Oleomonas cavernae: one gene and its partner. The main gene of each other region encodes a partner of the protein of the gene in region 2 in a complex. Links are inferred from orthologs where the notes say so. Each region holds a gene or a part of one and is shown on either strand. Other genes may lie near its edges.

Region 1 (5,380 bases), 1.3 Mb from region 2 along the record:
CCGGTCTGCCAAGGCCCACCCTTCGTCGATACTTGCCAGTGCGACATGAGACTCGATGCCCAGGCGCTTCAGCACGGTCGCCAGCAGCAGGGCCTTGTCCTTGCAATCGCCGTAGGCGCTGGTGACGACCTCCTGCGGGCTGCGCGGAAAATAGGAGCCCTTGCCGATTTCGATGCCGACATAGCGGATCTGGTCCTGGACCAGCCGCAGCGCCCGGCTCATCCGCTCCTCGGGCGCCACATAGCTCGACGCGATGAGATCGACCTGATCACCGAAGGCTTTCGGCAGGGCCTGGTCCGTCGTGTAGTACGGCGCCATTTCGCCGGTCAGGTCGCCCCATCCCGCCATGGTCGTCACCTCGATCGTCGACCAGGGATCGTACCAACTCGGCACATTCGCCTCGGCCGGCATCGGCTGCGGATCGCTGACCGTCCACTCGTAGGTCCGGCTTGCGGCATCCTGGGCCACGAGGTCCAGCTTGCGCCCGTCGGCGGATCGCTGACGGAGCGCTTTGTCCCCGTGCAGGATGATCCGCGCCCGCGCGAAGGCCGTCGGCGTCGACCATGCCGTCCTGAAACGCACCGAGAGATCCCCGGCGGCGATCTTGGGCTTGCGGTACACCGTGAAGGCGTAATCGACAATGTCACCGACCCGGATATCCTTCAGGTTGGCGTGGACCGTCAGATAGCCATCGAGGATGCCTTCGGACAGGTCTTCCTCCTGGCGGAAGGTTTCAAAATCGGTCGTCCCCGTCAGGTCGATGGTCTGGCCATCGCGGGTCACCGTGACCTTGTTGACGCGCAGAGTCTCGTGGGTGGGGTCGAACACTTCGCTGATCGCCGCGGCTTCCTCGAGGCCCTGCCGGCTCTGCACCTGATAGGCGTAGCGTGAGTAGTACTCGACCTCGCCTTCGCGCCAATCGATCTGCCGGTCGACCAGCAGGAAATAGAGGCCGCCCGAAACCTCGGCGGCGCGATCGGGGTTGGCGGCCGGCACAGCCATCGGCAATGCCCAGGACGGCGCCGGCGCGACATAGTCGCTGGCGGCGAGCGCGACCCCAGGCATGATGACCGGCAACCAGAAGGAAAGAAGCAAGCGCCCCAGGGCACGACCCGCAAACATGTTTGGTCTCTCAAATCGCCAGATGCTCAACGCCGCAAAGCATCGATATTAGGCACCATTCGGGCCATTGGCGAGAATCTCGAATTTGCCTTCGCGGTAAAATCGCGCAGCCGGGCCGGAGGGGCCTGTTTACTGCCGCGTCAGCGTGTAGATCACGTTGTCGAGGGCGAAGAGGGCCGTGCTGGCGTCCCGGAAATGATAGGAGAACAGGCCGGTCGAGCAGGCGACGTCGATCCCGGGCACCTCGCCCGGCGGCAGGCCCAGCGCCGCCGCTGCCTGGGCTTGACGGCCCTCGGGCAGGCCGCCCTGGAACAGGCCTTCAGGCGGGATGCGGGTGACCTCGTAGCCGACATCCGTGCAGCCGATGACGGACGCGGCGATAACCTCGTGGGCCGCGAAGGTGACGGGCTGGCCCTTGAGCTTGGCCATCTCGGCCACTTCGTCCGGGCTTTGCTGGGCAACCCAGGGGGCCATCACCGCATCGCTGATCTTCCAGGCGCCCAGCAAGGTCTGGTCGGCGGCGTGGGCCGCCGATCCCGCCACCAAGACGGCGAGGACCACCTGCAACAGCACAACAAATCGACGCATTCGATCGCCTCCCCAGGCCCCGTTCCGCGGCAAAGATCGGTCATTCAGCCCGGCCCTGCAACCAGCTTGGGGCCTGCGTGTTGTTATAGATTCAGGCTGCTTGGGAGCCATGGTGATGAAACAGTTGAGTACAATCGCCGCCGCCGGCCTGCTGGCCCTGGCCATGTCGACCAGTGTCGCCGCGGCCGAACAGGCAACCAAGCCCACCACCGGGACGACGGCAAAGCCGACCGGGCTCGAGACGCGCGTCGAGAAAAAGCTCCTGGGCCGGAGCGATAGCTGGCAGCGCTTCGAGCCGCCGCGCCCACTCTATCGTGATCGCTCGGAAAAGCTCTGGCGGCCCTCGACCGGCGACATCAAGCTGCGCCGGGCCGGCGACTAGCTCTCGGAAGGCCGCCTTGCCTTCAGGGCCGCCGCCAGGGTACCGTCGTCGAGATAATCGAGTTCGCCGCCCACGGGCACGCCGTGGGCCAGCCGGGTCACCGACACGCCCTTGTGCTCGATCAGGCCGGCGACATAGTGCGCCGTGGTCTGGCCGTCGACGGTCGCATTCAGGGCCAGCACCACCTCGCGCAGCGGCGGCCCCAGGCGCGGCATCAGGCCGGCGATGCGCAGATCGTCGGGGCCGATGCCGTCGATCGCCGACAGGTGCCCGCCCAGGACATGGTAACGCCCGCGAAAAGCACCCGAGCGTTCGATCGCCCACAGATCGCCCACGCCTTCGACGACGCAGATGACCCCCTGGTCGCGGCCGGGGTCGCGGCAGATCGCGCAGGGGTCGCTGGTGTCCATGTTGCCGCACAGCGAGCAGGCCTTCACCGCGACCAGCGCCTCGGCCATGGCGGCGCTCAGCGGCCCCATCAGCGCCTCCCGCCTGGCAATCAGGTGCAGGGCGGCGCGGCGGGCCGAGCGGGGGCCCAGGCCGGGCAGCTTGGCAAGCAACTGGATCAGGCGGTCCAGGGCGCCGCCGGGCTCGGGTCCGCCGGATGCCATGAAGCGATCAGAACGGCAGCTTGAAGCCGGCGGGCAGGCCCATGCCGGCGGTCGCCTTCTGCATTTCCTCGGCCATGCGCGCCTCGACCTTGCCCTTGGCGTCGCGGTGGGCGGCGACGATCAGGTCTTCCAGTACCTCGGCCTCGTCGGCGACGATCAGGCTGGGGTCGATCTTCACCCGCTTGAGCTCGCCCTTGCCGTTCATGGTGACGGTCAGCAACCCACCGCCCGAGCGCCCCTCGACCTCGACCGTGTCGAGGCTGTTCTGCATGTCGGCCATCTTGGCCTGCATGACCTGGGCCTGCTTCATGATTTCGTTGAGTTTCATGGGTGCTCTCTCAATCGTCGTCGGTCTCGAAATCGAAGATGTCGAGGATGGGGGCATCCTCGTCAGGCTCCTGCTCCGGCATATCGTCGGCCGGCGGCTCGATTGCAACCGCGCCCGCCTTGGCCTTGGCCCGGATTTCCACCAGCTTGGCCCCGGGAAAGGCGCTGAGCAGCGCTTTCACCGGATCGGAATTCAACAGCCGTTCCGCCAGGGCGTTCTTGTCGGCCCGGGCCAGGTCGCCCAGGGTGGGGCCGCCCGGCTCCAGCGAGGTGTCGATCAGCCATGGCTGCCCGGTCCAGGTCTTCAGCAACTCGGCCAGGTCGCGGCCTAAGCTGCGCGGTGCGGTATCGCGCAGGCGCAGGGTGATCCGGCCGGGGGCGAAGGCCACCGGATGAACGTCGTTCATCAGATGGGCGTGCAGACGGATTTCACGCTTGCTCTCAACCAGGGCGGCCACGGCCGCGAAGCTCGCCGGCGGTGCCGTTTCCGGGCTCTTGAGATAGACGACATTGCCCTGCGCCGAGGCGACCGGGCTGCGCTCGGGGCCGGGCGCCGGCAGTGGCCGGCCCATGGCGACGGGGCTGGAGACGGCAAGCGCGCTGGCCCCGCCACCGCCGCCCTGCGGCCCGCGCGGGGCACCGGGCTGGCCCTGGGCCCGCTCGTCCAGATACTGCTTCACCAGGTCGGCCGGCGGCGGCAGGTCGACCGCATAGGCCAGGCGGATCAGGATCATCTCGGCGGCCGACAGCGGGCTGGGCGCCATGCGCACCTCGCCCAGGCCCTTCAGCAGCATCTGCCAGGCCCGCGCCAGCACGGGCATCGACAGCGCCCTGGCCAGTTCCAGGCCGCGGGTGCGGTCGTGTTCCGAGGCGGTGGCCTCGCCCGCCGCATCGGGCACGATCTTCAGCCGGGTCAGCCAGTGGGCCAGTTCCAGCAGGTCCTGCAGCACCACCGCCGGATCGGCACCGGTGTCGTACTGGTCGGTCAGTTCGCCCAGGGCGGCCTTCACATCGCCGCGCATGACCATCTCGAACAGATCGAAGACGCGCGCCCGGTCGGCCAGGCCCAGCATGTCGCGCACCGCCCCCTCGTCGACCTCGCCCGCCGCATGGGCGATGGCCTGGTCGAGCAGGGACAGGGCATCGCGCACCGAGCCTTCGGCGGCCCGGGCGATCAGGGCCAGGGCCGGCGGCGCCACATTGGCGCCTTCCCTGGTCGCGATGCCATGCAGGTGAGCGATCAGCCGCTCCTGCTCGATCCGGCGCAGGTCGAAGCGCTGGCAGCGCGAGAGCACGGTGACCGGCACCTTGCGGATTTCGGTGGTGGCGAAGATGAACTTCACATGCGCCGGCGGCTCTTCCAGCGTTTTCAACAGGGCGTTGAAGGCACTGGTGGAGAGCATGTGGACTTCGTCGATGATGTAGACCTTGTAGCGCGCCTGAACGGGGAGGAAGCGCACGCCCTCGATGATCTCGCGGATGTCGCCTACGCCGGTGCGGCTGGCGGCGTCCATTTCCTGGACGTCGATGTGCCGGCTCTCGGCGATCGCCACGCAGTTCACGCACGCCCCGCAGGGCTCGACCGTCGGCCCGCCCTTGCCGTCCAGGCCGATGCAGTTCAGGCCCTTGGCGATGATGCGGGCGGTGGTGGTCTTGCCCACCCCGCGCACCCCGGTCAGCATGAAGGCATGGGCCAGGCGCCCGGCCGCGATGGCGTTGGTCAGGGTGCGGACCATCGCCTCCTGGCCGATCAGCTCGGCAAAGTTGGACGGCCGGTATTTCCGGGCCAGCACCCGGTAAGGCACGGCCACCTCGGCGGCGGGAATCGAGCTGTCATTCATCGGGCGCGATTGTGGCCATGCCCGGCCACTTGAACAAGGCGCATTGAGCGCCCGCGTAGCTTTAGCGGAGCGAGCCAAGGCCGCGGATGCGGCCGCCCGGCGCCTGAGGGACAAATGTAAGTAAGGTGGGAGGCTGGACAACAACCCAGATCGGATTCGTTACGGCTGCTTCCTTCCGGACCTGACCGGGTTCGCGAGGGACCTGTCCATCGCCAACCTCCCGGCGTCTATATCGACGTTCGACGGCGTTTGGGCAAGTCCCAAAACGCAAAAAGGGCGGGCGAGGGGTTTCCCCCTCGCCCGCCCGGCTTGTCACGCGGCCTCGCGCTCGCAGGCCGCCACATAGGCCAGCACCGCCTCGGACCAGCCATCGATGCGGGTCAGCGTGGCGCTGTCCCGCACGAGTGCCGGCTTGTACGGCGCCACGTTGACGACCCAGGTCGGCACCCCCGGCGGCCAGGCCACGGTGTCGTGGCTCTGTTCGTCGGTGATGACGATGAACCGGGTGG
Region 2 (5,705 bases):
CGCCGCCTCGTCCAGCAGCAGCAGGGGCGCGCGGCCGTCCGCCCGCGCCACCAGCGCCGCCTGGGCCAGCACGATCGAGAGCAGCAGGGCCTTCTGCTCCCCCGTCGAACACTGCCCCGCCGGCTGGTCCTTGGCGACATGGGTGGTGCCCAGGTCGCCGCGGTGGGGGCCGATGGTCTGGGCACCGGCCTCGCCGTCGCGCGGCCGCGCGGCCGACAAGGCGGCGCGCAGGCGGCCGGCCACGGCGGCTTCCTCGCCCGCCCAGCCCTCGACCTCGCCGGTCAGGGCCAGGTGGGCGCGGGGAAACGGCGTCTCGACCGCGGCCATCGCCGCGTTGAGATCCGCCACCGTCGCCCGCCTCGCTGCCGCGATCGCCGCGCCTTCCCGGCCCAGCCGCTCTTCCAGCGCGTCCAGCCACTGGCTGTCGCGCGGGCCCTGGGTCAACAGCCTCAACCGCTCCTCCCGGGCCTTGTCATAGGCGACGTGGGCCTCGGCATGGGCGGCATGGCGTGCCATCACCAGGCGGTCCAGGAAGCGCCGGCGGGGGCCGCGCCCTCGGTCCACAGCCGGTCCATGGTCGGCGTCAGCCACAGGATCGACAGCTCGCGCGCCAAGCTGGCCTGGGTGACCTGGGCGCCGTCACGCTTGACCTGGCGCCGCTCGCTGCCGGGAACGGTCGCCGTGCCGATCTCGAGCGGTGCCGCCAGCCCCTCGCCCACAACCGCCGCCGCCACGGCCCAGCCGCCTGCCCCGTCCCGTCGGGCGATCTCGGCGCTCCTGGCATGGCGCAGGCCGCGCCCGGGCGAGAGCATGGACAGGCCTTCCAGCAGGTTGGTCTTGCCCGCGCCATTGGGCCCCGACAGCACCACCGGCCGGCCATCGAACAGCAGCTCGGCCCGGCCGTAGCAGCGAAAATCGGTCACGACCAGGCGCTGGACATGGCGCGCCGCCGGCAGGGCTGCGCGATCCGGTTCGTCTTCGCTCGCAATGGTCATGGCCAAGGCCAATCGTCGCCACCTTTCACGGTCAAAGCCCTCTCCTCCTCGGAGGAGAGGGTGGGGTGAGGAGGGAATCACCGCCGGCGCAATTCCTGCGCAACCACCTCACCCTCCCCGCTGTCGCGGGTCCCCTCCCTCTCCCCCGTAAACGGCGGAGAGGGCAAATGACATCAAACGCGCATCGGCATCAGGACGTAGAGCGTGGCATCGTCGCCCTGGTCGCGCACCAGGGTGGGCGCCAGCGAATCCGCCAGCACCAGGCGGATCACATCGGATTCGATCTGCTGGGTGATATCCAGCAGGTACTTGGCGTTGAAGCCGATCTCCATCGGGCCGGAGCGATAGCTGGCCGCCACCTCCTCGACCGCGCTGCCGTTGTCGGGGCTGGTCACCGACAGGGTGATGCGGTCCTGGTCGAGGATCAGCTTCACCGCGCGGGTCTTGTCGGTCGAGATGGTCGAGACGCGGTCGACCGCGGCGGCGAACAGCTTGGGATCGACTTCCAGCAGCTTGTCGTTCTGGGTCGGGATGACGCGGGAATATTCCGGGAAGCTGCCGTCGATCAGTTTGGACGTCAGCACCACGTCGTCGAAGGCGAAACGGATCTTGGTGTCGGACAAAGCGATCGAGACGTCGCCCTCGGTCTCCTCGATCAGCTTGCGCACCTCGTTCACGGTCTTGCGCGGCACGATCGCGCCGGGGATGCCGGCGGCGCCGTCGGGCAGCGGCACCTCGAAGCGGGCCAGGCGGTGGCCGTCGGTGGCCACCCCGCGCAGCACGGCGACGCCCGAGGAGTCCGCCGCGTGGAGATAGATGCCGTTGAGGTAGTACCGCGTCTCTTCCGTCGAGATGGCGAATCGGGTCTTGTCGATCAGGTTGCGCAGGGCATCGGCCGAGAGGGCGAAGGAATGGGGCATGCCGCCGTCGGCGATCACGGGGAAGTCCTCGCGCGGCAGGCACTGCAACTGGAAGCGCGAGCGCCCGGCCGACAGGCTCATGCGGCCGCTGTCCTCCGACTTGTAGATCAGCTCGACATCGGTGCCCTCGGGCAACTTGCGCACGATGTCGAACAGGGTGTGGGCCGAGGCGGTGGTGGCCCCGCCCTGGATGATGTTGGCGGGCACGCTTTCGACGATGGCGAGGTCCAGGTCGGTCGCGGTCAGGTGCAGGTGGCCGTCTCGCGCCTCGATCAGGACGTTCGAGAGGATGGGTATGGTATTCCGCCGTTCGACGACGCTGTGGATGTGGCCGAGGGTGCGCAGAAGGGCGCCGCGTTCGATGATGAGCTGCATACGTCGTTCTCGATGCGTCGGTCGTGATCCGGTGAAGGAGGATCAGGAGGGCGGAACCGGCGTGGCTGTCACGCCGACCGCGCACCGCGCAGGGCGGTGACACGGTGCTAGAGAGTAGCAAAAGGTATGGGGGGCGCCAGCGCTTTTTAACCCTCGGCAACATATTGATTTGGCGTCACTATTCGCCGCCCGGCCGAAGCTTTCCAGGACCCCGGCGGACAGGCTTCCGCGCAGGTGATTCGGCCACCGGCTGGCGCAAGGCCGCAGAATACCCTTTTTGATTGAATTTCCGCCAGTCGCCAAGCACTGTGGCGGCGCAGCGCCATGGCAGCGCGCTCGCGCTTACCATCGATGGAGTAGCGGTCTTGGCCAATATCAACGGCACCAGTAACGCGGACGTGCTGGATGGCACGACAGAGGCCGACGTCATCAACGGCTTCGCCGGTGACGACGAAATCTACGGCGATGCCGGCGACGACACGCTCGAGGGCGGCGAAGGCGACGACATTCTGGGCGGCGGCGCCGGGGTCGATCGTCTGGTCGGCGGCAACGGCGACGATGGCTATGTGATCGACGACGACAGCGCGGACACGATCGTCGAGACGGCGGACGGCGGTATCGACACCGTCGCCGCCTTCCACGACTACACGCTGCCGACCAATGTCGAGGGCCTCCTCCTCTATGCCGGGCAGAAGGGTTTCGGCAACGATCAGATCAACGTCCTCGTGGCCCACGACGACGGCGCCGAGCTTTATGGCCTCGGCAGCGAGGATTATCTGATCGGTGGCGCCGGCAACGACCGCCTCGACGGCGGCACGGGTGACGATCGGCTCGAGGGCGGTGCCGGCGACGATACCTATGTCGTCGACAGCGCGCGGGACGTCGTCATCGACACGACCGGCACCGATACCGTTCTCGCCTATCTCAACTGGAGACTGGGCAGCGGCTTCGAGAATCTGACTTTGAAGGGCAGCGCCGGCTTCTCCGGCAGCGGCAACAGCCTCGGCAACACGATCATCGGCAATGCCGGCGGCAACAAGATCGACGGCGCCAGCGGCAACGATACGCTCCAGGGCGGCGACGGTGACGACACCCTGCTGGGCGGCAACGGCGCCGACAGTCTCACCGGCGGCCGGGGTGTGGATATGCTGCAGGGCGGCCTGGGCAACGACACCTACTACCTGGACGCCGGCGACAACGCCGACACGGTGAGCGAAGCGGGCGCCGACGGCATCGACACGGTGGTCGCGGCCTTCGACTACACGCTGATCGGCGGGTTCGAGAATCTGACCCTGCGCGCCGGCATCCGGGGCCAGGGCAACAACCTCGGCAACAGCATAACCGGCAACAGGTCGGCCAACACGCTGCTGGGCGAGGCGGGCAACGACACGCTGGACGGCGGCGACGGCAACGACACGCTCGAAGGCGGTGCCGGCAACGATATCCTGATCGGCGGTGCCGGCATCGATGTGCTGAAGGGCGGTCTCGGCAACGATACCTACTACCTCGACCCCGCCAATGTGCGACGGGACTCGGTCAGCGAGGAGAACGGCGGCGGCACCGATATCGTGATTTCGGGATTCGACTATACGCTGCTGGACGGCTTCGAAAATCTCACCCTGACCGGCGGTGTCCGGGGCCAGGGTAACGCCGGGAACAACACGATCCTTGGCAGCGCGGGCGACAACAGGCTGCTGGGCGAGGCGGGCAACGACGGGCTCGACGGGGCGGCCGGCAACGACCGCCTGGAAGGCGGGGTCGGAAACGACAAGCTGACCGGTGGCCTGGGCCAGGATCTGGTCTTTGGCGGCGACGGCAACGACCAGCTTGTCATCACTTCCACGGCGGATGTCGCCGGCGGCGAAATCTACGACGGCGGCAACGGTTCCGACGCCATTGTCTTCTCCGGCCCGGGCCGCCTCGATCTGAGCCAACTGGCGCTCACCGGCATCGAGAAGGCGGTCAGTAACGGCGGCGCGCTGGCCATGTCGTTCGCCATGTTGAAGTCCTTCGCCGTGGTCGACGCCCATGAGATCCATCTCACCGACGGCGGCACGCTGGACCTGACGGGGATCGCTTCCCTTCCCGGGCTCATGTACCTCTATCTGTCGGACCAGGACACGGTGCTTGACCTGCGCCAGATCGAAGTCGGCACCCCCCGATACTACAACCTGTGGATCAACGGCGGCGCTGGCGACGACGTACTGACGGGCGGAGACGGACTCACCGCCGCCTACGAATATCTCGACGGCGGCAAAGGCAACGACATCCTCCATGCCGGGGACAGTTACATAAACTATCTGACCGGCGGTCGCGGCAAGGACATGGTCTATGGCAGCGACGGCAACGACGTTCTGATCGTCAAGGCTCGGGACGTTGTCTCGGGCGAAATCTATGATGGCGGCGCCGGAGACGATCAGCTCACATTCGAGCCCCAACGCGAGGGCGAGATCCTCGACGTGAACTTGGACGGCGTCACGCTGCTCAACATCGAGACGCTCCGCGGCACCGATATCAGGATTTCGATCGAGGACGCAGAGAGACTCGCCAATTTCAGCGCGCACAACGTCTATCTCAAGGACGGCGGTGTCTTGGACTTCGGCACGTCGGATTTTGCCTACATGTTGTCGGTACACTTCGCCGACGAGGCGACCACGCTCGACCTGCGCACACCTGCAGGTGCCTTTCCGCGCAAAACCGCCACCAGCGTCTATGGCGGCGCCGGCGACGACATCATCTATGCCGGCGCCAACCAGTCGACCATCGATGGCGGTGGCGGCGACGATGTAATCTACAATGACAACACGTGGCGCGTCACCGGTGGCGACGGCGCCGACCGTTTCGTGTTCAAGGCCAAGAAGGTCTGCGTCATTACCGACTTTGAAGATGGCATCGACACGTTCGACGTCAGCGCCCTGGGCTATCACACTTTCGACGAAATGGTCGCCGCCGGCTTCAGCGTGACCGAGAACTATACGGGTGGCGTGCGGGTCAATCTGGGCCAGAGCACCACGCTGCTGCTGAACACCATGCCCCTCGACACGATCGAGGCCAGCGACTTCCTCTTCGCCTGATCACGCACGGCGTCCGGCCGCTTCTCGCGGCCGGATGCTACACGTTACACCTCCAGCGCGCGGCGCAGGCTGTCGATTTCCTCGTGGAAGGTGGTGTCGGCGGCGCAGAGTTCTTCGATCTTGCGCACGGCATGGATCACCGTGGTGTGGTCGCGGCCGCCGAACTTGCGGCCGATTTCGGGCAGGGAGCGCGAGGTCAGCTGCTTGGCCAGGTACATCGCCACCTGGCGCGGCCGGGCCACCACGCGCGCCCGCCGGGCCGACAGCATGTCGTTCATGCGCACGCTGTAATAGTCGGCGACCTTGCGCTGGATGTCCTCGATCGTCACCCGGCGGTCGTT

Evidence for each region. Proteins that work in one complex are often made in the same cells at the same time.
Region 1: the proteins of dnaN (region 2) and D3874_RS16595 are in contact, whole or in part, in a cryo-EM structure (PDB 8GIZ), measured with the Escherichia coli proteins. The link is inferred for Oleomonas cavernae from one-to-one orthologs.

What each region holds. Positions count from the first base shown.
Region 1 is NZ_QYUK01000011.1:2,653,375-2,658,754, forward strand. The notes cover bases 2,457-5,380. They hold D3874_RS16595 (DNA polymerase III subunit gamma/tau), read right to left. Parts: upstream 4,872-5,380; coding sequence 3,042-4,871; downstream 2,457-3,041. Other genes in these bases: recR (recombination mediator RecR), read right to left, coding at 2,457-2,703; D3874_RS16590 (YbaB/EbfC family nucleoid-associated protein), read right to left, coding at 2,711-3,031; D3874_RS31250 (TROVE domain-containing protein), read right to left, coding at 5,184-5,380. Outside these bases: D3874_RS16570 (DUF3857 domain-containing transglutaminase family protein), read right to left, coding at 1-1,122; D3874_RS16575 (hypothetical protein), read right to left, coding at 1,252-1,710; D3874_RS16580 (hypothetical protein), read left to right, coding at 1,826-2,092; more of recR, read right to left, coding at 2,089-2,456. UniProt on the Escherichia coli protein: Part of the beta sliding clamp loading complex, which hydrolyzes ATP to load the beta clamp onto primed DNA to form the DNA replication pre-initiation complex.
Region 2 is NZ_QYUK01000011.1:3,990,796-3,996,500, forward strand. Bases 230-3,064 are described here. They hold dnaN (DNA polymerase III subunit beta), read right to left. Parts: upstream 2,291-3,064; coding sequence 1,169-2,290; downstream 230-1,168. Other genes in these bases: D3874_RS30820 (DNA replication/repair protein RecF), read right to left, coding at 230-516; D3874_RS30825 (AAA family ATPase), read right to left, coding at 516-995; D3874_RS23155 (calcium-binding protein), read left to right, coding at 2,656-3,064. In the rest of the region: more of D3874_RS30820, read right to left, coding at 1-229; more of D3874_RS23155, read left to right, coding at 3,065-5,364; chromosomal replication initiator protein DnaA, read right to left, coding at 5,409-5,705. UniProt on the Escherichia coli protein: Confers DNA tethering and processivity to DNA polymerases and other proteins. Acts as a clamp, forming a ring around DNA (a reaction catalyzed by the clamp-loading complex) which diffuses in an ATP-independent manner freely and bidirectionally along dsDNA.